Regions from separate parts of the Kitasatospora sp. NPDC028055 genome, predicted to be linked through region 1. Evidence: riboswitches for the same ligand, from Rfam matches in the RefSeq annotation. Region 1 holds a riboswitch; each other region holds the start of a gene.
What was found. A riboswitch is a leader RNA that binds a small molecule or an ion and turns the genes downstream of it on or off. The one in region 1 is predicted to bind S-adenosylmethionine.
Positions count from the first base shown of each region.

Region 2: it holds a riboswitch for S-adenosylmethionine, as region 1 does, so the genes downstream of both, AB0F71_RS04255 (aminotransferase class V-fold PLP-dependent enzyme) here and thrC (threonine synthase) in region 1, are expected to answer to the same signal.
Region 3: it holds a riboswitch for S-adenosylmethionine, as region 1 does, so the genes downstream of both, AB0F71_RS14000 (IclR family transcriptional regulator) here and thrC (threonine synthase) in region 1, are expected to answer to the same signal.

Region 1 is NZ_JBEZXE010000073.1:24,246-31,312, reverse strand. Features, by position in the region: gene otsB (trehalose-phosphatase) at 1-45, shown strand, start outside; gene AB0F71_RS37690 (trehalose-6-phosphate synthase) at 32-1,498, opposite strand; gene AB0F71_RS37685 (glucosyl-3-phosphoglycerate synthase) at 1,537-2,559, opposite strand; SAM riboswitch class I at 2,709-2,844, shown strand; gene thrC (threonine synthase) at 2,862-4,142, shown strand; gene AB0F71_RS37675 (MoaD/ThiS family protein) at 4,170-4,448, shown strand; gene AB0F71_RS37670 (cold-shock protein) at 4,999-5,202, shown strand; gene groL (chaperonin GroEL) at 5,549-7,067, shown strand, end outside.
Region 2 is NZ_JBEZXE010000002.1:65,405-72,471, forward strand. Features, by position in the region: gene AB0F71_RS04235 (NYN domain-containing protein) at 1-803, opposite strand, end outside; gene AB0F71_RS04240 (hypothetical protein) at 1,093-1,356, opposite strand; gene AB0F71_RS04245 (rhomboid family intramembrane serine protease) at 1,587-2,369, shown strand; gene AB0F71_RS04250 (Lrp/AsnC ligand binding domain-containing protein) at 2,412-2,693, shown strand; gene AB0F71_RS04255 (aminotransferase class V-fold PLP-dependent enzyme) at 2,697-4,061, opposite strand; SAM riboswitch class IV at 4,114-4,231, opposite strand; gene trpD (anthranilate phosphoribosyltransferase) at 4,477-5,553, opposite strand; gene AB0F71_RS04265 (hypothetical protein) at 5,673-6,098, opposite strand; gene AB0F71_RS04270 (heme-copper oxidase subunit III) at 6,505-7,067, shown strand, end outside.
Region 3 is NZ_JBEZXE010000010.1:64,190-71,256, reverse strand. Features, by position in the region: gene AB0F71_RS14035 (M1 family metallopeptidase) at 1-430, opposite strand, end outside; gene AB0F71_RS14030 (hydroxymethylcytosylglucuronate/cytosylglucuronate synthase) at 685-1,881, opposite strand; gene AB0F71_RS14025 (metalloregulator ArsR/SmtB family transcription factor) at 2,217-2,621, opposite strand; gene AB0F71_RS14020 (SRPBCC domain-containing protein) at 2,618-3,064, opposite strand; gene AB0F71_RS14015 (hypothetical protein) at 3,195-3,452, opposite strand; gene AB0F71_RS14010 (MarR family transcriptional regulator) at 3,583-4,038, opposite strand; gene AB0F71_RS14005 (transporter suffix domain-containing protein) at 4,047-4,340, opposite strand; SAM riboswitch class I at 4,456-4,598, shown strand; gene AB0F71_RS14000 (IclR family transcriptional regulator) at 4,798-5,511, shown strand; gene AB0F71_RS13995 (sialidase family protein) at 5,601-7,067, opposite strand, start outside.

The sequences.
Region 1 (7,067 bases):
GTGGAGCTGTTGGGGGCTCTGGGGGAGGCTCTCAGAGGGCGTTGAGCTGGTCGAGGAACCACTGCTGCGGGGGGAGCGCGGTGGCCGCGGCGGCGAGGCGCTTGGTGCGGTCGGCGCGTTCCTCGGGGCTCATGGTGAGGCCGGTGTGCAGGGCCTCGGCGGTGGCGATGACGTCGTACGGGTTGACGGTGAGGGCGTCGTCGCCGAGTTCGGCGTGGGCGCCGGCCTCGCGGGAGAGGACGAGGGCGCAGCCGTGGTCGGAGACCACCGGGACCTCCTTGGCGACCAGGTTCATGCCGTCCCGGATCGGGTTGACGAGGGCCACGTCGGCGAGCCGGTAGGCGGCCAGCGAGCGCGGGAAGTCGTCGTTGACGTGCAGGATCAGGGGTTGCCAGGTGGGGGTGGCGAATTCGGCGTTGACGGCGGCGGCGAGTTCCTGGACCGCGGCGGTGTAGTCGCGGTACTCGGCGAGGTCGGTGCGGGACGGGTAGGCGAAGGCGATGTGGACCACCCGGTCGTGCCACTCGGGGTGGGTGCGGAGCAGGTGCCGGTAGGCCTGGAGGCCGCGGACGATGTTCTTGCTCAGCTCGGTGCGGTCGACCCGGACGATCGTGCGGCGGTCGCCGACGGCGGCCCGGAGGGCGGCGAGGCGCTCGTCGACGTCGGGGCGGTGGGCGCGTTCGCGCAGGAAGTCGGCGTCGGCGCCGAGGGCGTGCACGCCCAGCTGGGTGGTGCGGCCCTGGTGGGTGACGGTGAGGGCGGCCGGGTCGAAGACGGCGCCGAGGAGGTCCTCGCAGCAGGCGGCGAAGGCGCGGGCCCAGCGTTCGGTGAGGAAGCCGGCCCGGTCGGCGCCGAGGATGCCGGTCAGGACGGCCCGGGCGACGTCGTCGGGGAGCAGCCGGTAGTACTCGGGCGGGGCCCACGGGGTGTGCGAGAAGTGGCCGATCCGCAGGTCGGGGCGGGCCTCGCGGAGCAGCGCCGGGGTGAGGGAGAGGTGGTAGTCCTGGACCAGGACGGCGGCTCCCGGGGCGGCTTCGGCGGCCAGGGCGGCGGCGAAGGCGGCGTTGTACGCCTGGTAGGCGGCCCATTCGGTGCGGAAGTCGGCGTCGAAGGAGGGCGCGGTGGGGGTCGCGTAGAGCAGGTGGTGGACGAACCAGAGGGTGGAGTTGGCGACGCCGTTGTAGGCGCGGGCGAAGGTCTCCGGGTCGATGTCGAGCATCCGTACGGCCTGTCCGCCGACCTCGTGCCCGGCGCGGTCGAGGCGGCCGTCGGGGGCCTCCCGGGCGGCTCTGCGGTCGGCGTCGCCCAGGGCCGCGCAGACCCAGACGGCGGTGGGGTCGTCGATCGCGGACAGGCCGGAGACCAGGCCCCCGCCGCCGCGGCGCAGGGTCAGCGTGCCGTCGTCGGCGGTGCCGAAGGACACCGGTCCCCGGTTGGAGGCCACCAGGACGGGGGCGGTTCCGGTCGCACTCGAACGTTCGGTCGTGAGATCGCCCATGGTTGGGATGTTGCCTGGGGGTCCGGGTGGCAAACCCGTCAACGACGGGTGGCGTACTCGGGGACGGTGTGCATCGGGGGGCGTTCCAGGGCCGTCACGGGGTGGGTGTGGGCGGTGAAGGCGCGGGTGTGCGGGTCGCGGGTGAACTGGGTGAGGTGGGGGTGGACGAGGTCGGCGGAGGCCTTGAGGCGGTGCGAGCGGTCGAGGCGTTCCAGGGCGGTGCGGTAGATGGTGGCGGCCATCCGGCCGAGGGCCTGGCCGTCCTGGTGGCGGTGGTGCCGGACGCCGACGTCGACCTGGGCGAGGGCGTCCAGGCCGACCAGGTCGAGGGCGTCGATCAGGAGGCCGATCTCGACGCCGTAGCCGGTGGGGAAGGGCAGCCGTTCGAGCAGTGAGCGGCGGGCCGCGTACTCGCCGCCGAGGGGCTGGACGAAGCCGGCGAGTTCCGGCCAGTGGAGGTTGAGCAGGGGGCGGGCGACGAGTTCGGTGACCCGGCCGCCGCCGGTGGGGACGATCGCGCCAGTGTCCCCCGCCGCGGAGCCGCCGACTTCGAGGGGGCGGTCGTACATGGCCTTGACCAGGTGGATGTCGGGGTCGGTGAGCAGCGGGCCGACGATGCCGGAGACGAAGGCCGGGTCGAACTCGCGCAGGTCGGCGTCGATGAAGCAGACGATGTCGCCGCGGGTGACCAGCAGCGAGCGCCAGAGCACCTCGCCCTTGCCGGGGACGGCGGGCAGCCGGGGGAGGATCCGGTCACGGTGTTCCACCCGGGCGCCGGCCTCGGCGGCGACGGCGGCGGTGGCGTCGGTGGAGCCGGAGTCGACCACGACGAGTTCGTCGACGAGTGGGATCCGGTCCATGAGCTCGCGCCGGACGGTGCGCACGATGTCGCCGACGGTGGCCTCCTCGTCGAGGGCGGGGAGGACGACGCTGACCGTCCGGCCGGTGCGCCGCTTGGCGGCGAGGAGGGCGTCGACCGGCCGATCGGCCGCGCTCCACGAGCGGCGGCGGAGCCAGGACGCCGCCTGCGGGAGGAGCGCGTGGGTCGGTTCGGCGGGCACGGTGACTCTCCTCGGCGGGATCGGGTGGGACGGGTCATCTCGCTTGGCGGACGGTCCCGTTCAGGTTTGACGCCTTCGGATACAGTCTTCGTACAGCGGCCGGACCTTTGCACGCCGGGGTCGCCGCTGCGCACCACCACAATTTCACAAGCTCATCCAGAGGGACTGAGGGAACGGCCCGTTGACGTCCCGGCAACCTTCTCGCTCGGCTGTCGTCGACAGGCCCCGGCGGGACAGGTGCCAATTCCGGCCTGTGGCGCGTCCGCGCCGCGGGGAAGATGAGGAGAGAGGCCTCCGCCATCATGGCTATCGACACCGTCGCACCCGTTTCCGTCGACCTCGGCCCCGCCGCCGCGCTGTCCTGTCGGGAGTGCGGGACCCGCTTCCCGCTCGGCCCCAGCTTCGCCTGTGCGGAGTGCTTCGGGCCGCTGGAGATCGCCTACGAGTTCGGTAGCGAGCGCGCCGAGGAGCTGCGCAAGCGGATCGAGTCCGGCCCCGCGTCCATCTGGCGGTACGCGCCGCTGCTGCCGGTGCCGGCCGACGTCGCCTCGAAGCCCAACCTGAACCCCGGCTGGACCCCGCTGGTGAAGGCGGACAACCTGGGCCGGGAGCTCGGGTTCACCGCGCAGCTGCACGTCAAGGACGACTCGGGCAACCCGACGCACTCGTTCAAGGACCGGGTGGTGGCCTGCGCGATCGAGGCGGCCCGGGCGTTCGGCTACACCACGCTGTCCTGCTCGTCGACCGGCAACCTGGCCGGTGCGGTGGGCGCGGCGGCGGCCCGGGCCGGGTTCCGCTCCTGCGTGTTCATCCCGCACGACCTGGAGCAGGGCAAGGTCGTGATGGCCGGGGTGTACGGCGGTGAGCTGGTCGGCATCGAGGGCAACTACGACGACGTGAACCGGTTCTGCTCGGAGCTGATCGGGGACCCGGCCGGCGAGGGCTGGGGCTTCGTCAACGTCAACCTGCGGCCGTACTACGGCGAGGGCTCCAAGACGCTGGCCTACGAGATCTGCGAGCAGCTCGGCTGGCGGCTGCCGGAGCAGATCGTCATCCCGATCGCCTCGGGCTCGCAGCTGACGAAGATCGACAAGGGTCTGCAGGAGCTGATCAAGCTGGGTCTGGTCGAGGACCGGCCGTACCGGATCTTCGGTGCCCAGGCGGAGGGCTGCTCGCCGGTGTCGGCGGCGTTCAAGGCCGGCCGGGACGTGATCAGGCCGGTGAAGCCGGACACCATCGCCAAGTCGCTGGCGATCGGCAACCCGGCGGACGGCCCGTACGTGCTGGACATCGCCCGGCGGACCGGCGGCGCGGTGGAGGACGTCACGGACGCGGAGGTGGTGGCGGCGATCCGGCTGCTGGCCCGGACCGAGGGGATCTTCGCCGAGACCGCGGGCGGGGTGACCGTCGGCGTGCTGAAGAAGCTCGTGGAGACCGGCCTGCTGGACCCCGCCAAGGAGACCGTCGCGATCAACACCGGGGACGGCCTCAAGACGCTGGACGCCGTCTCCGAGGCGGGCATGACCGCCGTCATCCGCCCGACGCTGGACTCCTTCCACGCCGCCGGCCTCGCGTCCGCCTGATCCACCCCCCACCCCGCTAGGAGAGTCATGAGCGCCACCGTCCGCATTCCCACCATCCTGCGCACCTACACCGGCGGCGAGGCCGAGGTGACCGCCGAGGGGGCCACCCTGGGCGAGGTCATCGCCGACCTGGAGCACAACCACGCGGGCATCGCGGCCCGGATCCTGGACGACACCGGCAAGCTGCGCCGCTTCGTCAACGTGTACGTGAACGACGACGACGTGCGGTTCGCCGACGGTCTGGCGACCGGGATCACGGACGGTGCGAGCGTTTCGATCATTCCGGCGGTGGCCGGCGGCTGCTGAGCCGTTCCCGCCGTTTCCCGGCCGTCCGCGCGTACGGAATTCCACTCTCCGTGCGTGCGGGCGGCCGCTTGCATTTCGGCGGGAATATTTTCGGTCGGAGTCGGAGTAGAGTGTGGCTCTGCTGGGAACAGGGCTTCCCCTTCCGGCACTGGGTGCTTCGCCGGAGCTCGTCCGGACGCTGAGACCGCCCCGGGGCCGGGGCCGTGAAACATGTCAGGCAGATGTCAGAATTCCTGCAGGCATTTGAGTAATTCGTCCGCTATGTCCGGCGCTGATTGCCGATTTTCTCCCGGTTTGTTCGCTCTTGTCTCTTGACGGGGCTGCGGAATTCCCGGCGGCTGACCCTGTTGCAGAGGGCGTCGATCCGGATACATTCAGCGGCGGTCGACGTAATCAGCCGCTCACGGAAGCCGTCCGGCGCCCCGCTGCGGAGGATTGCGGCGTGCACGGCTGCGCCCAGGGGGGGTTCCCCGGGCCGGCCTTCAAACCAGACCCGGGCCCGCGACCTGCGGGCCCGTGAAGGGCCAGCACAGCACTAGGGGAGTTCGGAATGGCTCAGGGCACCGTCAAGTGGTTCAACGCGGAGAAGGGCTACGGCTTCATCGCGGTCGACGGTGGTGCGGACGTCTTCGTCCACTACAGCGCGATCCAGATGGACGGCTACCGCACCCTCGAGGAGGGCCAGCGGGTCGAGTTCGAGATCTCCCAGGGACAGAAGGGCCCGCAGGCGGACATGGTCCGCGCGGCGGTCTGACCTCTTCCGGCACCCAGGAGCTCGGCGCGGCCCACGGCTGGTGACCACTCGCTTCTCGACGGGCCCGTACGACACGCGTCGTACGGGCCCGTTCGCGTTCCCCGGGCGGGCCGTCCGGGCTCCCGCGCGGGGGCGGACGGTGGCTCGCGGGTCGGTCATTGGGCTTGCACTCGACCACCCGGAGTGCTAATCATTGGCGTTAGCACTCACAGTGTGAGAGTGACAGCGGACCGGGTCGGTGAGGCCCCCGGGAGCGGTAGGGGAATGGACCTCCGCGCACCAGGGCCGTCCGTCGCGGGCACCCCTTGGTCCGAGCAGTCGACCGTGTCCCGGAGGACCACTTCTGATGGCCAAGATCATCGCCTTTGATGAGGAAGCTCGCCGCGGCCTTGAGCGTGGCATGAACCAGCTCGCCGATGCAGTGAAGGTCACGCTCGGCCCCAAGGGTCGCAACGTCGTGCTGGAGAAGAAGTGGGGCGCCCCCACGATCACCAACGACGGTGTCTCCATCGCCAAGGAGATCGAGCTCGAGGACCCGTACGAGAAGATCGGTGCGGAGCTCGTCAAGGAGGTCGCCAAGAAGACGGACGACGTCGCGGGTGACGGCACCACCACCGCCACCGTGCTCGCCCAGGCCCTGGTTCGCGAGGGTCTGCGCAACGTCGCCGCCGGCGCCAACCCGATGGCCCTCAAGCGCGGCATCGAGAAGGCCGTCGCCGCCGTCTCGGACCAGCTGCTGGCCCAGGCCACCGACGTGGAGACCAAGGAGCAGATCGCCTCCACCGCCTCCATCTCCGCCGCCGACACCCAGATCGGCGAGCTCATCGCCGAGGCCATGGACAAGGTCGGCAAGGAAGGCGTCATCACCGTCGAGGAGAGCAACACCTTCGGTCTGGAGCTCGAGCTCACCGAGGGCATGCGCTTCGACAAGGGCTACATCTCCGCCTACTTCGCCACCGACCTGGAGCGGATGGAGGCGACCTTCGAGGACCCGTACATCCTCATCGCCAACTCCAAGATCGGCTCGATCAAGGACCTGCTCCCGCTGCTGGAGAAGGTCATGCAGAGCGGCAAGCCGCTCGTCATCATCGCCGAGGACGTCGAGGGCGAGGCCCTGTCGACCCTGATCGTCAACAAGATCAAGGGCGTCTTCAAGTCCGTCGCCGTCAAGGCCCCGGGCTTCGGCGACCGCCGCAAGGCCATGCTCGGCGACATCGCCGTCCTCACCGGCGGCACCGTGATCTCCGAGGAGGTCGGTCTCAAGCTGGAGAACGCCGGCCTGGACCTCCTGGGTGGCGCCCGCAAGGTCGTCATCACCAAGGACGAGACCACCATCGTCGACGGTGCCGGTGACAGCGACCAGGTCGCCGGCCGCGTGAACCAGATCCGCGCCGAGATCGAGAACAGCGACTCGGACTACGACCGCGAGAAGCTCCAGGAGCGCCTCGCCAAGCTGGCCGGCGGCGTGGCCGTCATCAAGGCCGGCGCGGCCACCGAGGTGGAGCTCAAGGAGCGCAAGCACCGCATCGAGGACGCCGTCCGCAACGCCAAGGCCGCCGTCGAGGAGGGCATCGTCGCCGGTGGTGGCGTCGCGCTGCTGCAGGCCGGTGTCGCCTTCGACAAGCTGGAGCTGGAGGGCGACGAGGCCACCGGTGCCAACATCGTCCGCGTGGCGCTGGAGGCCCCGATCAAGCAGATCGCGACCAACGCCGGCCTGGAGGGTGGCGTCGTGGTGGAGAAGGTGCGCAACCTCCCCGCCGGTCACGGCCTGAACGCCGCCACCAACGAGTACGTCGACCTGATCGCCGAGGGCATCATCGACCCGGCCAAGGTCACCCGCTCCGCGCTGCAGAACGCCGCCTCCA
Region 2 (7,067 bases), on a different contig from region 1:
TGGGAGACCGGCAGGGCCAGCTCCCGCTGCAGGCCCTGCGCCGACTGCAGCACGGTGTCCAGCAGCAGCCGCAGCCGCATGTCCTCGACGCTGCGGCCCTCCCGGGCCGAGCGGCGGCCCTGCTCGACCGCGGTCTCCAGTTCGGACACCCGGTGCCGCAGCCGCCGCGCCTCGGACTCGGCCGCGCTGCGCTCCCCGGCGGCCTGCGCCCTCGCCGCCTCCAGCTCCCCGGTCACCCGCCGGGTCTCGGCCTGCGCCCGCCGGGTGTCGCTCTCCAGCGACCGCACCTTCTTGCGCAGCGACTCGGCCTCGCGCCGGACGCCCTCGAACTCCGCCCGCTGGCGCTCCAGGTCCGCGCGCGCCGCGGCCCGCACCTCGGCCAGCTCGGCCTGGAGCTTCTCCACCAGCCGGGAGGCCTCCGCCGCCGCGTCCTCGGCGCCGGCCCGCTCGGCCTCCTCGCCCGCCTCGGCGACCAGTCGGCTCCAGCCGGGCGAGCGCACCAGGTAGGCGGCGGCGGCGACGTCCATCGGATCGGCGGCGCCGGGGACGGTCCCCGACTCCAGCGCCTTCACCAGGTCCGGCTGGCCCAGCCGCAGCCGCTCCGCTATCCGCACCCGGAAGGCCGGCTCGGACTCCAGCGCCGCCGCCAGCGCGGTGGCCGCGTACTTGGCCCGCCGCGCGGGGGTGAACTTGACGTACTGACGCAGGCTCTGCGGCAGCTCCCCGGGCGGCAGCCCGCCCAGCGCGTCCGAGGCCAGCCCGACCACCCGCCGGCGCACCCCCTCGGGTAGCGGCCGGTCCAGCTTCTCGGCCGCCCGCTCGGCACCCGCACCGGCCGGGGCCGCGCCGGGGCCCTCCGGGAGCTCGGTCTCGGACGGGCCCGGCTCGGCGGCCGGCTCCGGTGCCGGCGCAGCGGGCTGAAGCCCCTGCGCTTCGCCGGGCTCCCTCGCTGCGTCCACCACGTCCTCGGCTCCGATCCTGGTCCAGCGGGTGCGGCCGCGGCCGCCCCTGTCGTCACGCTCCGTGCGTCTTGTCTGTATTGTCCCGTGCGGTGGACGGCGGCGTCGCGCACCGCCCACCGCACCGGCGGGGTCAGCCCTGCGCGGCGGGGGCCTCCACGCCCTCGGCGCCCGGACGGGCCACCAGCTCGACCTGGTCCACCGCGTTGCACCAGCGGCAGCGCACCGACTCCACGGTCTCGCTGTGCACCTCGGTCTCCTCGACCCGGGATTCGCCGGCCAGGTCGAAGTGCAGGAACTCGGTCACCCGCGCGGAGCGGGTCACGTCGAAGCGGGTGAGGTTGCCGCACAGCGTGCAGCGCCAGCGCGTCTCGGCGGTCGGAGCGGCGACGGTCATCGGGGGGTCCTCTCGGCTGGTCCCTGGGCGGGCGAGGCGCTCCCCCCGGAGCCCCGGCGTCGGCGGCGGGAGGCGGGAATGCCCGCCCCAAGCCTATTGCCTGGGGCAACCACCAGGACCACCGGTCAGCCGAGATGACCGGAGCCCGTCCCGCCCCGCCGGACGGCCCAGTAGTCCACCTGCCGTAAACCGCCGTGTCACCTGCCGCGCCCGGAGGGATGCTTGGCCGCATGGCGCTCACGGCCCCCGACCACACCGACGCGCGGGACGGCCGCCCGGCGCTGCCCGCCCCGGCGGTCACCTACGCCCTGATCGCGGTCAACACCCTGGTCTTCCTGCTCGGCCCGGCGGCCGGCCTCAACCCCCTGTACGGCACCGGCCAGACCCGGATCTGCGCCGAGCAGCGGTACGAGCAGCGCTGGGGCGCCGTCCCCGCCGAACTGCTGACCGGCCACCCGCTGACCGCCGGGCAGCTGGCCGAGGCCCCCGACCCGGTCCCCGGCTGCCCCGCCGCCCCCACCCCGGGCAAGCACCCGGCGGTGTCCGCCCTCACCGGCCTCTTCCTGCACGCCGGCTGGCTGCACCTGCTGGGCAACCTGCTCTTCCTGCACGTCTTCGGCCCGACCGTGGAACGCCGGGTCGGCCGGGCCAGGTACCTCCTCTTCTACCTGGCCGCCGGCTGCACCGCCTCGTACGGCTTCGCACTCGCCGAGTCGCACGCGCCCGACTCCACCCGGGTTCTGATCGGCGCCTCGGGCGCGATCTCCGCCGTGCTCGGCGCCTACCTGCGCTTCCACCCGCGGGCCCGGGTGACCACCCTCGTCCCGCTGCTCCTCTTCCTCCCGCTGCGCTTCCCGGCCTGGCTGGTGCTCGGCCTCTGGTTCGCCCTGCAGTGGTGGTCGGTGCACTCGGCCGGGCCCGGGGTCGCCTACCTGGTGCACGTGATCGGCTTCTCGGCGGGCTTCCTGTACGCCTGCACCGTGGTCGGCCACCCCCCGAGACGCCCCGGCTGAGGCCCGATACGCTGGCCGCACCCGCATCAAGGAGCCCGAACTGTGATCACCGCCATCGTCCTGATCAAGACCAGTGTCGACCGCATCCCCGAGATCGCCGAGGCCATCGCCGCGATCGAGGGCGTCAGCGAGGTGTACTCGGTGACCGGCGGATACGACCTGGTGGCGATGGTCCGGGTGCGCCGCCACGACGACCTGGCCGAGGTCATCCCGGGCCGGCTCAACAAGGTCCCGGGTGTGGCCCACACGGAGACCCAGATCGCCTTCCGCACCTACTCCCAGCACGACCTGGAAGCGGCCTTCGCCCTCGGCCTGGACGAGTAGGACTCAGCCCGCGCGGCGCGTGTCGGCGACGCAACGGCCGCCCTCGTTGCGGTAGTTCCACGCCGCGCCGTCCGTGACCAGCTCGCGGACCGCGGCCAGGAAGCGCTCGACGTGCTCGTCCGGCGTACCGGCCCCGAAGCTCACCCGGATCGCGTTCAGGCTGCGCTCACCGGGCAGCGAGGGCTCGGGCGCCCCGCACTCGGAGGGCGCCGAATCCTCGTCACCGAGCAGGGTGCGCACCAGCGGGTGCGCACAGAACAGTCCGTCGCGCACGCCGATGCCGTACTCGGCGGACAGCGCGGCCGCGAAGTGCGAGCTGTTCCAGCCGCGGACGACGAAGGACAGCACGCCCACCCGGGCCGAGCCCGCCCCGAACAGGTTCAGCACCCGGACCTCGGGGATCTCCGCCAGCCCCGCCGTCAGCCGCTCGACCAGCTCCCGCTCCCGGGCCTCCAGCGCGTCGAAGCCGGCCTCGGTGAGCGCCCGACAGGCCGACGCGATCGCGTAGGCGCCGATGACGTTCGGCGAGCCGGCCTCGTGCCGGGCCGGGCCGGTGTGCCACTGCACCGCCACCGAGCCGTCCAGCTCCCGGGCCACCGTCCGGGTCGCCCCGCCGCCGGCCAGGTAGGGCTCGGCCGCGTCCAGCCAGTCGGAGCGGCCGGCCAGCACCCCGGCGCCGAACGGCGCGTACAGCTTGTGGCCGGAGAAGGCGATCCAGTCGACGCCCAGCTCGCGCACCGAGACCCGGTGGTGCGGGGCCAGCTGGGCGGCGTCCAGCACCACCCGGGCGCCGTACCGGTGCGCGGTCCCGGTCAGTTCGGCGACCGGCCACAGCTCGCCGGTCACGTTGGAGGCGCCGGTGACGCACAGCAGCTTCGGGCCCTCCGGCGCCGCGGCCAGCGCCTCCTCCAGCGCGGCCACCGCCTCGGCCCGCGAGCGCGGCGCCCGCAGGTAGCCGACCTCCAGCCCGGCGTGCGCCCACGGCAGCAGCGAGGCGTGGTGCTCGGTCTCGAAGGCGAACACCCGGGTGCCGGCCGGGACGGCGGCGGCCAGCAGGTTGAGCGAGTCGGTGGTGGCGCGGGTGAAGACCACCTGGTCGCCCTCGCGCAGGTCGAGGAACTCGGCGACGGTCCGGCGGCTCTGCTCGAACAGGTCGGTGGACAGCTGGGAGAGGTAGCCGGCGCCGCGGTGCACGCTGCCGTAGTAGGGGGCGTAGGCGGCGACGTCGTCCCACACCCGCTGGAGCGCCGGCGCGCTGGCCGCGTAGTCGAGCGCCGCGTAGCCGACCTTCTCACCGCTGACGAGCGGGACCTCGACGTCGTGGCCGAGGACGGCGAGCGGGGCGCTGGTTCCGAGGGAGAGGGACATGGGGATGCACTCCTTCACGGGGTAAGGGACCCCGGGAGTGCAGATCGTCCGGTGTCCGCGCTTGTCGCGCGGACGGCTTGCCCGGCGACCCGGTCCTCACCCAGGGCACCCCGCCACGGACGGAGGGTTGCCGGACAGCCAGCTGGGGCTTGGCGCTGTCACTCATGACCTGGCGAAGACTCTAGGTCGGGCACGTCGGACGGTCAAACAGGCATCCACCATCCGGACGGTGTCTTCGCCCGCTCGCCTCCGGGGCGCTCGGACCCGGCGCCGACGCTCGTCGCTCCGGCGCTCGTACCTCGCTTGTCGCTCCTCGACTTTCGACACCGGCGCGCCCCTTCGGCTCGGGGCGGGTACATCGAGGCGGGCACGAAGGGCCCGTGCCGACGGATCGGCACGGGCCCCAACTACCGCCTCAGATCCGGCTGGTGGCCTCCGACCAGCGCCGCAGCAGGTCCTGCGCCCGGCCGGAGTCGATCGCCTCGGCCGCCCGCGCCATGCCCGCCGCGAGCTGCTCCGCCAGCGGGGCGTCGCCCAGGTCCAGTGCGACCAGCGCCGCCGCCGTGTTCAGCAGGACGGCGTCCCGCACCGGCCCGCGCTCCCCGGTCAGCAGCCGGCGCGCGACCTCGGCGTTGTACGCGGCGTCGGCCCCGCGCAGCGCCTCGATGCCGACCAGCTCGATGCCGACGTCCCGCGGGTCGAAGGTGGTCTCGGTGACCACGCCGTCGCGCACCAGCCAGACCCGCGAGGTGGTGGTGATGGTCAGCTCGTCCAGCCCGTCGTCGCCGCGGAACACCAGCGCGGTCGCCCCGCGCCGGGCGAGCACCCCGGCGATCAGCCCGGCCAGCCGGGTGTCGAAGCAGCCGATCGCGTGCGAGGTGACCCTCGCCGGGTTGGTCAGCGGGCCGAGGATGTTGAAGGCGGTGGGCACCCCGAGGTCGCGCCGCGCGGTGGCGGCGTGCCGCATCGAGGGGTGGAACTTCGCCGCGAAGCAGAAGGTGAGCCCGACCTCCTCGGCCACCTGGGCCACCCGCCGGGAGGAGAGGTCCAGCGCCACCCCGAGCTTCTCCAGCACGTCCGAGGAGCCGCTGGAGGAGGAGGCCGCCCGGTTGCCGTGCTTGACCACCTTGGCCCCGGCCGCCGCGGCGACGATCGCCGACATGGTCGAGATGTTGACGGTCTTCGCCCGGTCCCCGCCGGTGCCGACGATGTCGACCGCCGGGCCGGGGATGTCCAGCGGCTCGGCGTGGTCGTACATCGCGTCCACCAGGCCGGCGATCTCGTCGACCGTCTCACCCTTGGCCCGCAGCGCCACCATGAACCCGGCCACCTGGACGGGGGACGCCTCGCCGCTCATGATCCGGTCCATCGCCCACGCGGTGGACGAGCGGTCGAGGTCCTCCCCCTTCAACAGCGCCGCCAGGAGGTCCGGCCAGGTGCGGACCACCTGCGCGGGGTCGGTACCACCGTTCGCAGGGTTCACGTTCACCATGGCTGACTCCAGCTGTTGTCGGTTCCCCCGCGAGGGGGGACGTCCGTACGGATGGAGCCAGCCTATCGAGCGGCGGGGCGCCTACGGCGCCCTCATCTCCAGTACTGAGACGGCACCGCTCAACGCGTGGCCGGGGCCCGCTTGGCCATCCGGGCCCGCAGCAGGGTGGCGACCGCCTCGGCCAGCGCCACCGGGTCGACCGGGCGGGAGATCGCGGCATCGGCCCGGCTCCAGGCGGCGAGCCAGGAGTCCTGCGGCCGGCCGATCAGCACCAACACCGGCGGGCACCCGTAGATCTCGTCCTTGAGCTGGCGCCCGAGGCCGAGGCCGCCGGCCGGCACCGCCTCGCCGTCCAGCACGCAGAGGTCGACGCCGCCCTTCTCCAATGCCTTGAGCACCGCGGGGGTGGTCGCGCATTCGAGGTAGGACAGCTCCGGAAGATCCTCGGCAGGGCGACGGCCGAGCGCCGTCAGCACCTGCTCGCGGGTGTTGCGGTCGTCGCTGTAGACGAGGACGGTGAGCGTCTCGTCGGTCGTGTACGCCATGGACCCTGCTCCCTCAAGTGTGATCCGGACCACGTTCACCTGATCCGGATGCTACTCCCGTTTCCCCCGTCGCCGGTCCCCCTCGCGCACGTTCCCCCTCAAGCCGCCGCGCCCGTGACTCACCCGCTCGGAGGACGGCCCGTCACCCGGACCCGCCCGGACCCGCCCGGTCCACCCGGACGGCCGTGCGGCGTCCCGTCCCCCTACGGCACGGCACTGGGCCGACCGTGCAACGACGCGCCGGGCAACGGGGTCGCGGGCCCCTCCGAGGAACCGTCAGAAAAGGGACACGCCGCTGCTCAGCCTCCGTCCGGACCCCCCGTCGCCCGTCAAGCGGGCATACCGCACGCACCGGACACTCCGAGGGACACCCCCCGACGTGAAGACGGAATAAGGGACCGACATAATGTCCGTCGTGGCGACAGCAACAGCAACAGAAACCGGGCACGCGCACGGATCGGTCAATCGACCGAACATGGTCAGCGTCGGAACGATCGTCTGGCTCAGTTCCGAGCTGATGTTCTTCGCGGCCCTCTTCGCGATGTACTTCACGCTCCGCTCCGTCAAGGGAGCCGAGTTCTGGGCCGAGAAGGCGCACGCCCTCAACGTGACGTTCTCCTCGGTCAACACCACGATCCTGGTGCTCTCCTCACTCACCTGCCAGCTCGGCGTGTTCGCCGCCGAGCGCGGTGACGTGAAGAAGCTCCGCGGGTGGTTTGCCCTGACGTTCTTCATGGGCGCGATCTTCATCGGCGGACAGGTCTACGAGTACACCGAGCTGGTCAAGAACGACGGCCTCTCGCTGTCCTCGGACCCGTACGGCACGGTGTTCTACCTGACCACCGGCTTCCACGGTCTGCACGTGACGGGCGGTCTGATCGCCTTCCTGCTGGTCCTGGGACGGACGTACGCAGCCAAGCGCTTCACGCACGAGCAGGCCACCGCCGCGATCGTCGTGTCCTACTACTG
Region 3 (7,067 bases), on a different contig from region 1:
GGCGGGCCAGCGGGACGCGCAGGGCGGTGCAGTCGACCTCCGGGCTGCCGTCCAGACCGGTCACCCGGACGGACGGGGTCGCGCAGCCGCCGCGGAAGTTGTCCCAGAGCCGCAGGTACACCTCGTGCAGGGGTTCCGGTGAGGTGTTGGTGAAGACGATCCGCTCGTGGCCGCGCCAGTGCGCACCCGTGGCGTCGCTGCTCAACTCCACGGTGTAGGTGGGGGCACCGGGGGTGCGGGTCGGGTCGGCGGGGGCGCGGCCGGGTGGTGCGGCGCCCACCGACAGGAGCACGGCGAGGACGGCGAGCAGCGGGAGGAGGAGGCGCCGCGGGCCGGACGGCGCCTCGGACCGGTCGAGGAGTCGTTGGACGGTGGTGGTGAACCGGGCGGATGTGACCGGCCGGAAGGGCGGGCCGGTGGACGTCATCATGAGGACCTCGGAAGTCTCGGAAATCTCGGGGATGTCGGGAGCAGGGCCGCAAGCGCGGGTGCTGGAGGGGGGTCAGCGCGCATGCCGCTGTCCCGACGTGCTGTGCCCAGCCTGCCGGGGCGGGCAGCGCGTCGCCGGCACCGTGGCTGAGAACGGCCTCGACCAGCCCGGGGACACGCAGCAGCCCTCCGTCGGAGTGATCCGCCGGGCCGGCCGCTGGGTCTGCCGTCGGCTGGGCCGCCGAGTCGGCCTGGTCAGTGGAGCGGCTGGTCGGCTCCCGGGGAGTCGGCCAGGAGCCGCAGCAGGACGTCGGCGACCTGGGCCGCACCGGCGGTGCCGACCGCGCTCGTCAACGCCGTCCAGTCCGGGCCGGGTGGAGCCGCGGCAGCCCCGTCGGCCAGCCGTTTGAGCTTCTCGACCAGGCCCTGCCGTACGGCTGCGGCTGTACGGTGGCGGCCGAGGTCGGCGGCGCGGGCGATGCCGCCGTGGATCAGGTCGAGGGCCTTGCGCTCGCCGTGGGCGCGCAGGGCCAGTGCCTCCTCCTCGTCGAACACCTCCTGGTGCCAACGGAGGCGGACGTCGGTGCCGAGCGCCCGGCTGTGGAAGCGGCCGTTGAAGATCTGGCTGAGGTTCTGCGGCGGCAGGCAGAGCGTCGGGGTGCCGAGTTGCCCGGCCTCCAGGAGGGTGGTCAGCCCGGGGGAGGTGAGCAGTACGTCGCAGTCGGCGAGGCGGTGCAGGAACTCCTGGTGGCGGAGGGCGCCGACGGTGGTGACGGGCGGGTGGGCGCAGGAGTCGACCAGTTGCGCGGCCAGCCAGGCCGGCAGGTTGCCCGCGATGTGCACCTCGGTGACCCCGCTCGCGGTCAGTGCCTCCAGTGCGGCGGGCAGGACGAGCTGGGGATAGCTCGCCCAGTCCGCGAGGTGGGGCGCGCGCAGCCCGCCGAGGTTGAGCAGGGCGCGCCGGGGGTGCGGCGTGGGAGGGCTGCCGCGGGCGGCGCCGCCGTCGGCGATCACGGCGTCCACCCAGCGGAGCCGGTGCACGTCGGCCAGCACCCCGGCGCCCTCCGGCGGCAGTTCCACGCACCGCTGGGCGCAGTACACCTCGGCGTCCAGCGGGAGGTCGGGCCGGTCGCCGTCCGTCCAGAGGAACGGCAGGCTGTCCACGAACACCACCGGCACCCCGCAGGCTTGCAGCGCGTTGGCCAGCCCGCCGTCCAGCACCACCAGTGCCGCCTGAACGCGCTGCGCCTGGACGATCCGGCCCAGTTCCTGGCCGGACCGCTCGTCCGGGAGGTCGAACCAGCGCTCCACCGGCTGTTCGGCGAGCAGCTGTCTGCCCAGCCCGGAGGCCAGGCCGATGAATCTCAGCCGCTCGCCGCCGCGGGCCCGGAGGGCGGACAGCACCGCGCTCAACTTCCCCGAGCTGCCCCAGCCGAACTCCACCCCGGCCACGGCGACCGTCGTCGTGGCCCTCGCCGTCGTGGTCCCCGCTGTCGTGGTCCTCGCCGTCGTGGCCTCTGCCCTCGTGATCCCCGTCCTCGCCCGCATCCCTGTCAACTCCCCCGCCCGTACCGGATCTTCTGTCGCTCCGTATTCGTACCAGGCGCTCGGAGAAGGGTCGGTTCGACTACCTACGGAAAAGCGAGACCTAACCACCCCGAAAGGTGAAGCTCCCGTTCGGTGCATTGACGAACGGAGGGGTCGACGGGCAGGTGGACGGCCGGTCGGTCGGCGGCTTGGCGACCGACCGGCCGGACCCGGGGCGTGCCGTCAGGCGGTCGACCTGGTCAGGTTCCTCCGTGGGGTTGTTCCGGTGGACGTGACGCATCGTCACGACCGGTTCGCGACTCCCGCTCCGCCGCCTCGGCGACGTGCTTGATGTGCGCCAGTCTGCGGTCCCAGTCGGCGGCGAGCGAAGCCATCCAACGCGCCGTGGTGTCGAGCGCCGCGGGCCGCACCGTGTAGCGCACCTCGCGCCCGACGCGGCCGCTGCTCACCAGTCCGGCGGCGTCCAGGACGGCGAGGTGCTTGACCACGGCCTGGCGCGAGACGGGAAGGTGCCGGGCGAGCGTCGTCGCCGTGGCCTCGCCCTGCGCGGCGATCAGTTCGAGCAGCCGGCGCCGCGTCGGGTCGGCCAGGGCCGCGAGCACGGTGTCGACCGCTTCGACGGCGCCGTGGGGTTGGTCGGTCACGCGGCGGGCTGTTCGGCGCGCGTCCTGAGCGCGTCGAGCTCCTGGCGCCAGCCGCCGGTGTTGTCCTCGACCGCCTTGCCGCGCAGTTCCTCGGACCCGGCCAGTGCCGCGAAGCCGCTCTCGACCACGCGCAGCCGCGTCCTGCCGTCCTCCGGGGTCAGGGTGAACTCGACGAGGGTGCTGTTGTCCTCGCGCAGCTCCTCCCCGGGGAACGCGCTGGCCCAGCGGTAGGCCAGGTAGGTCGGCGGCTCGACCTTCTCCACGCGCACCGGGAAGTCGCCGTACTCCGGGTTCCTGGCCACCAGTTCCTCGCCCTCCCTGGCCACGGTGCCGGGCAGGCTCGCCTTGTCGGCGACCCAGAAACCGGGCTCGGCCACCAGGGACCAGACCCGCTCCAGGGGCGCCTCGATCAGGGTCTCGCGTTCGATCCGGTCCTCGCTCATGGGGGGCTCCTTCCATCGCGGACAGTGGGTGCAACTCCAGAGTTGCACGTCGCACTGCCAGGTGCAACCTGACGGTTGCGTCTCGCGCGAGTCCGCCGCCAAGGACCCGGCCTCTCCCCGTCCTGGCGGGCTATCGCCCGGGGGTGGCCTCCTGGATGGCCGCCAGCAGGCGGGTGTGGACGGCGGTGGCGGCCGCGCGGGTCGCCGGGTCCTCGTCCTTCAACAGCGGGGTGATCAGCTCGGCGGCCGCGGCGAGGACCGGCACGGGCACCGTCGCCTCGCGCAGGTGGAGGAGCTGGGAGGCGGCCCGCTCGCCGGGCGTGGCCCTGGTGCGGGCGTCGGGGATGAGGGCGGTGAGGCCCCGGGGGATCGGCTGAGTGCTGGTCACCCTCCTATTCTCCCGTGGCCTGGCCGTCGCCGATCACCGCAGTCGGGCAGTGCGGCCGGTCGGCAGCCGCCGCACGGTGAGGCAGCGATCACTTGAGATCGCTCACGAGTGGCGTCCGGGGCGGGTGGCGTCACTCCTCGAAGACCCGTCTCAACTTCCCGAGTGCGGACTCGATCTCCGCCATGTCCGTGGCCGAGAGCTTCGCGACGTAGGCGGCGTGGAGCTCCCGCTCGTACCGGAGCACGGTCTGTCGGTAGGCCGTGCCGAGGGCCTCCAGGCGGAAGACGTGGACGCGTCCGTCCCGGGGGCTGCGCTGCCGGGAGAGGTAGCCGTCCTTCTCCAGGCGCGCCAGGTGCTGGCTGACGGCGCCCTTGGACACGCCCAGGCGCTCGGCCAGGTCCTTGGGGGTGACGTCCGGGTCGGCCACGATCTGCCCGAGCACGAGGTGCTGTTGGGCGGTGAGCCCGAACTCGTCGTAGCGGGGCCCGTGTCGTTCCGACAGGAGCCGCAGGTCCGCGAAGAGCTGGTTGAGTCGGGCACTGCGGGCGTGCAGGTCGGCACCGTCGGGTCTTTCGCCGGTGTCCATCGGGCTCGTCACTCCGCGGTCGGCGGCTGCTCGGCGGCGCGGCTGCGCCTCCGGAGCCCCAGGCGGGACCTGACCGCCCGGATGGCTTCCTTGCCGACGCCGGCCATGCCGATGAGGGCGCTCGTCTCGGCGACCACGAGTGTCCCGCCGAAGGCGGCGGCCTTGGTGCCGGAGTCCAGCGGGAGGAAGAGGATGACGAGGACGGCCACGTAGGTCAGGGCACTCAGGATGAGGAGCGCGATGCCGATCCTGAACCTGAGCGGCTTCTTCTGGGGTGCTGAGGTCGCCGGGGTCGCAGTCATGGAAATAGTTTAGAAATCTAAATAATCCGTGGTCAAGGACCCCGACGGGCTCCGGGGGCGGGGTGTTCGGGAAAGGCTTGGCGGGGCGCCCGGGAAATCTTGTATGGTTCTTCGCGAATCATCCAGAGGGGTGGAGGGACCGGCCCTACGAAGCCCCGGCAACTCCCCGTTCGACCCGGCGTCCGAAGTACGCGCCGTGCCGTCCGGGGTCAGTGCCAACTCCGGCCTGTCGCCAACGTGGCGCGGGGAAGATGAGGAGACACGGTGCTCTCAGTGCTGTCCTTCGCCCGGGCGCTTCCCGCCCCGGCCCTTTCGCGTACCCGTTTCGTGCTCGGCGCAGGCGATCTGCTGTCCCCGCAGGCCTGTCCCCGCTGACCACCCCGCTCCCACCCCAACGGAGCGCCCGTGAGCCGTACCCACCCGTCGCTCACGGGATCTGAGACTGGAGTACCCGTCCATGGAGAACACGAGCGGCGTCGGCGTGCTCGACAAGATCACCTCGATCCTCGGCACCTTGGAGGCCGGCCCGGCCACCTTGGCCGGGCTGGTCGACGCCACCGGCCTGGCCCGGCCGACCGCCCACCGGATCGCCGTCGCACTGGAGCACCACCGGCTGCTCGGCCGGGACCTCCAGGGCCGGTTCGTCCTCGGCCCGAGGCTTGCCGAACTCTCGGCGGCGGCCGGTGAGGACCGCCTGCTCGCCGCGGCCGGCACCGTCCTCACCCACCTGCGCGACGTCACCGGCGAGACCGCCCAGCTGTACCGCCGGCAGGGCGAGGTCCGGATCTGCGTGGCGGCCGCAGAACGCCTCTTCGGCCTGCGGGACACCGTGCCGGTCGGCCTCGCCCTGCCGATGAAGGTCGGGTCCGCCGCCCAGGTCCTGCTGGCCTGGGAGGAGCCCGAGCGGCTCCACCGCGGGCTCCAGGGTGCCCGGTTCACCGCCACCGCGCTCAGCGGGGTGCGGCGCCGGGGCTGGGCCCAGTCGATCGGCGAGCGCGAGCCCGGCGTCGCCTCCGTCTCCGCGCCGGTGCGCGGCCCGGCCGGCCGGGTGGTGGCCGCGGTCTCCGTCTCGGGGCCGATCGAACGGCTCAGCCGGCACCCGGGTGCGCGCCTGTCCCAGGCCGTCATCGAGGCGGCGGGTCACCTCACGGACGCGCTGCACCGGCCCTGACCGGGCCGCCGGCGCGGCTCGGACCTGAGCGTTCGAGGCCGAGCAGCCGTCGGCGCGGAGCGCTTCCGCGCCGGCGGCCGCCGGTCGGGTCAGCGCCGCAGGTGTTGCACGGCGCGCAGGCCGACGGCGGGCGCCCCGGTGCGCGCGCCGGTGTGCGCCGCCTGGGTGGTCGGTGCGGACGCGCCCGGGCTGCGCAGGGTGTCCGGCCGGAAGCGGCCGCTGTACACGTCGGTGGAGTTCAGCGGGGCGCCGCTGTTGGCGGTCACCAGCACCGGGCGGACCAGGCGGCCGTCGGCGATCAGGGCCTGGTAGTCGCCGAGGAAGTGGCCCCCGGCGTACGGCGCCTGGAGCCAGTCGAAGACCGGCGAGATCTGCCGCTCGACCGGACTGTTCTCGCCGCCGCGAGGGAAGCTGAGCAGCCAGGCGGCGGTGGGCAGCGTGGAGGTGTCGCCCGGGGTGAGGTAGCGCAGGTCGTAGTAGCTGACGGCCACGGTGCCGTCGGCCGTCACGGTGATGGACGGGGTGAACGCCGGTGCGCCCGGGGCCTGGTTGAGCCGGGTCGGGCCGCTCCAGGTCCGGCCGCCGTCCGTGGAGTGCACGAGTTGGATGGCGTCGTACCTGCCGCCGGCGGACTCCGAGCCCTCGTAGGCGAGGTACAGCTCACCGGTCTGCGGGTCGATCGCCACGCTGGGCAGACCGGCGCCGGCCCGGAGGGACTTGGTGGCGTCGGCGGGCGCGTTCGGGTGGACCTCGGGGACGGAGGTGTCGGCGGCGACCCGGACCGGCCGGCTCCAGGTGCGGCCCTGGTCGGTGGAGCTGACCATGCCGAAGTGCACGTCGCTGACGGTGGTGGCGGTCGCGTCGGTGAAGGTGATCCAGTCGAAGAAGTCGTACAGCGTGTCCGTGCGCGGGTCGACCACGATCTGGTTGCCGATGGTCTGGGTGTTCGGCGTCGTGGCGGTGGTCACGAAGGGTTTCGCCGGGGACCAGGTCCGGCCGTGGTCCCGGGTGACGGACAGGTAGCCCGGCCCGTCGAAGACCGGGGTCGGGCCGGCGGCCTGGTCCACCCGGTCCCAGACCTGGTAGGCCACGCCCGGGTGCACGGGGTCGGCGGTGACGGCGTTCTTGTCGTCGGTGATCGCCGGGTCGTCGTCGCTGATCAGCTCGGTGACGTGCTGCCAGCTGCGCCCGCCGTCGGTGGAGGTGGCGGCGGCCACCGCGCTGCGCGCCGTGGTGGCGTCGAAGACCAGGGCGCTGGCGTACGCGGTGCCGTCGGGGCCGAAGCTCACCCAGCCGTCGGAGGCCCGCTGGTAGGCCAGTCCGCCCGGCGCGCAGTGGGTGAAGGGCAGGGCGGTCTGGGTGAAGTGCACGCCGTCCGTGGTGTAGCTGGAGCTCAGGCCCCGGGCACCGCCGTTGGACCAGCGGTCCTGCTGGTAGATGGTGATCGTGTTCGCCGGGTCCAGCGGGTTGGCGGCGGCGTACGGTTCCTCCTCCGCGCCCGGGTAGTTGGTGCCGTCGCCGTCCGCGCCGAGGTCGCAGGAAGCGTACGGATCGCC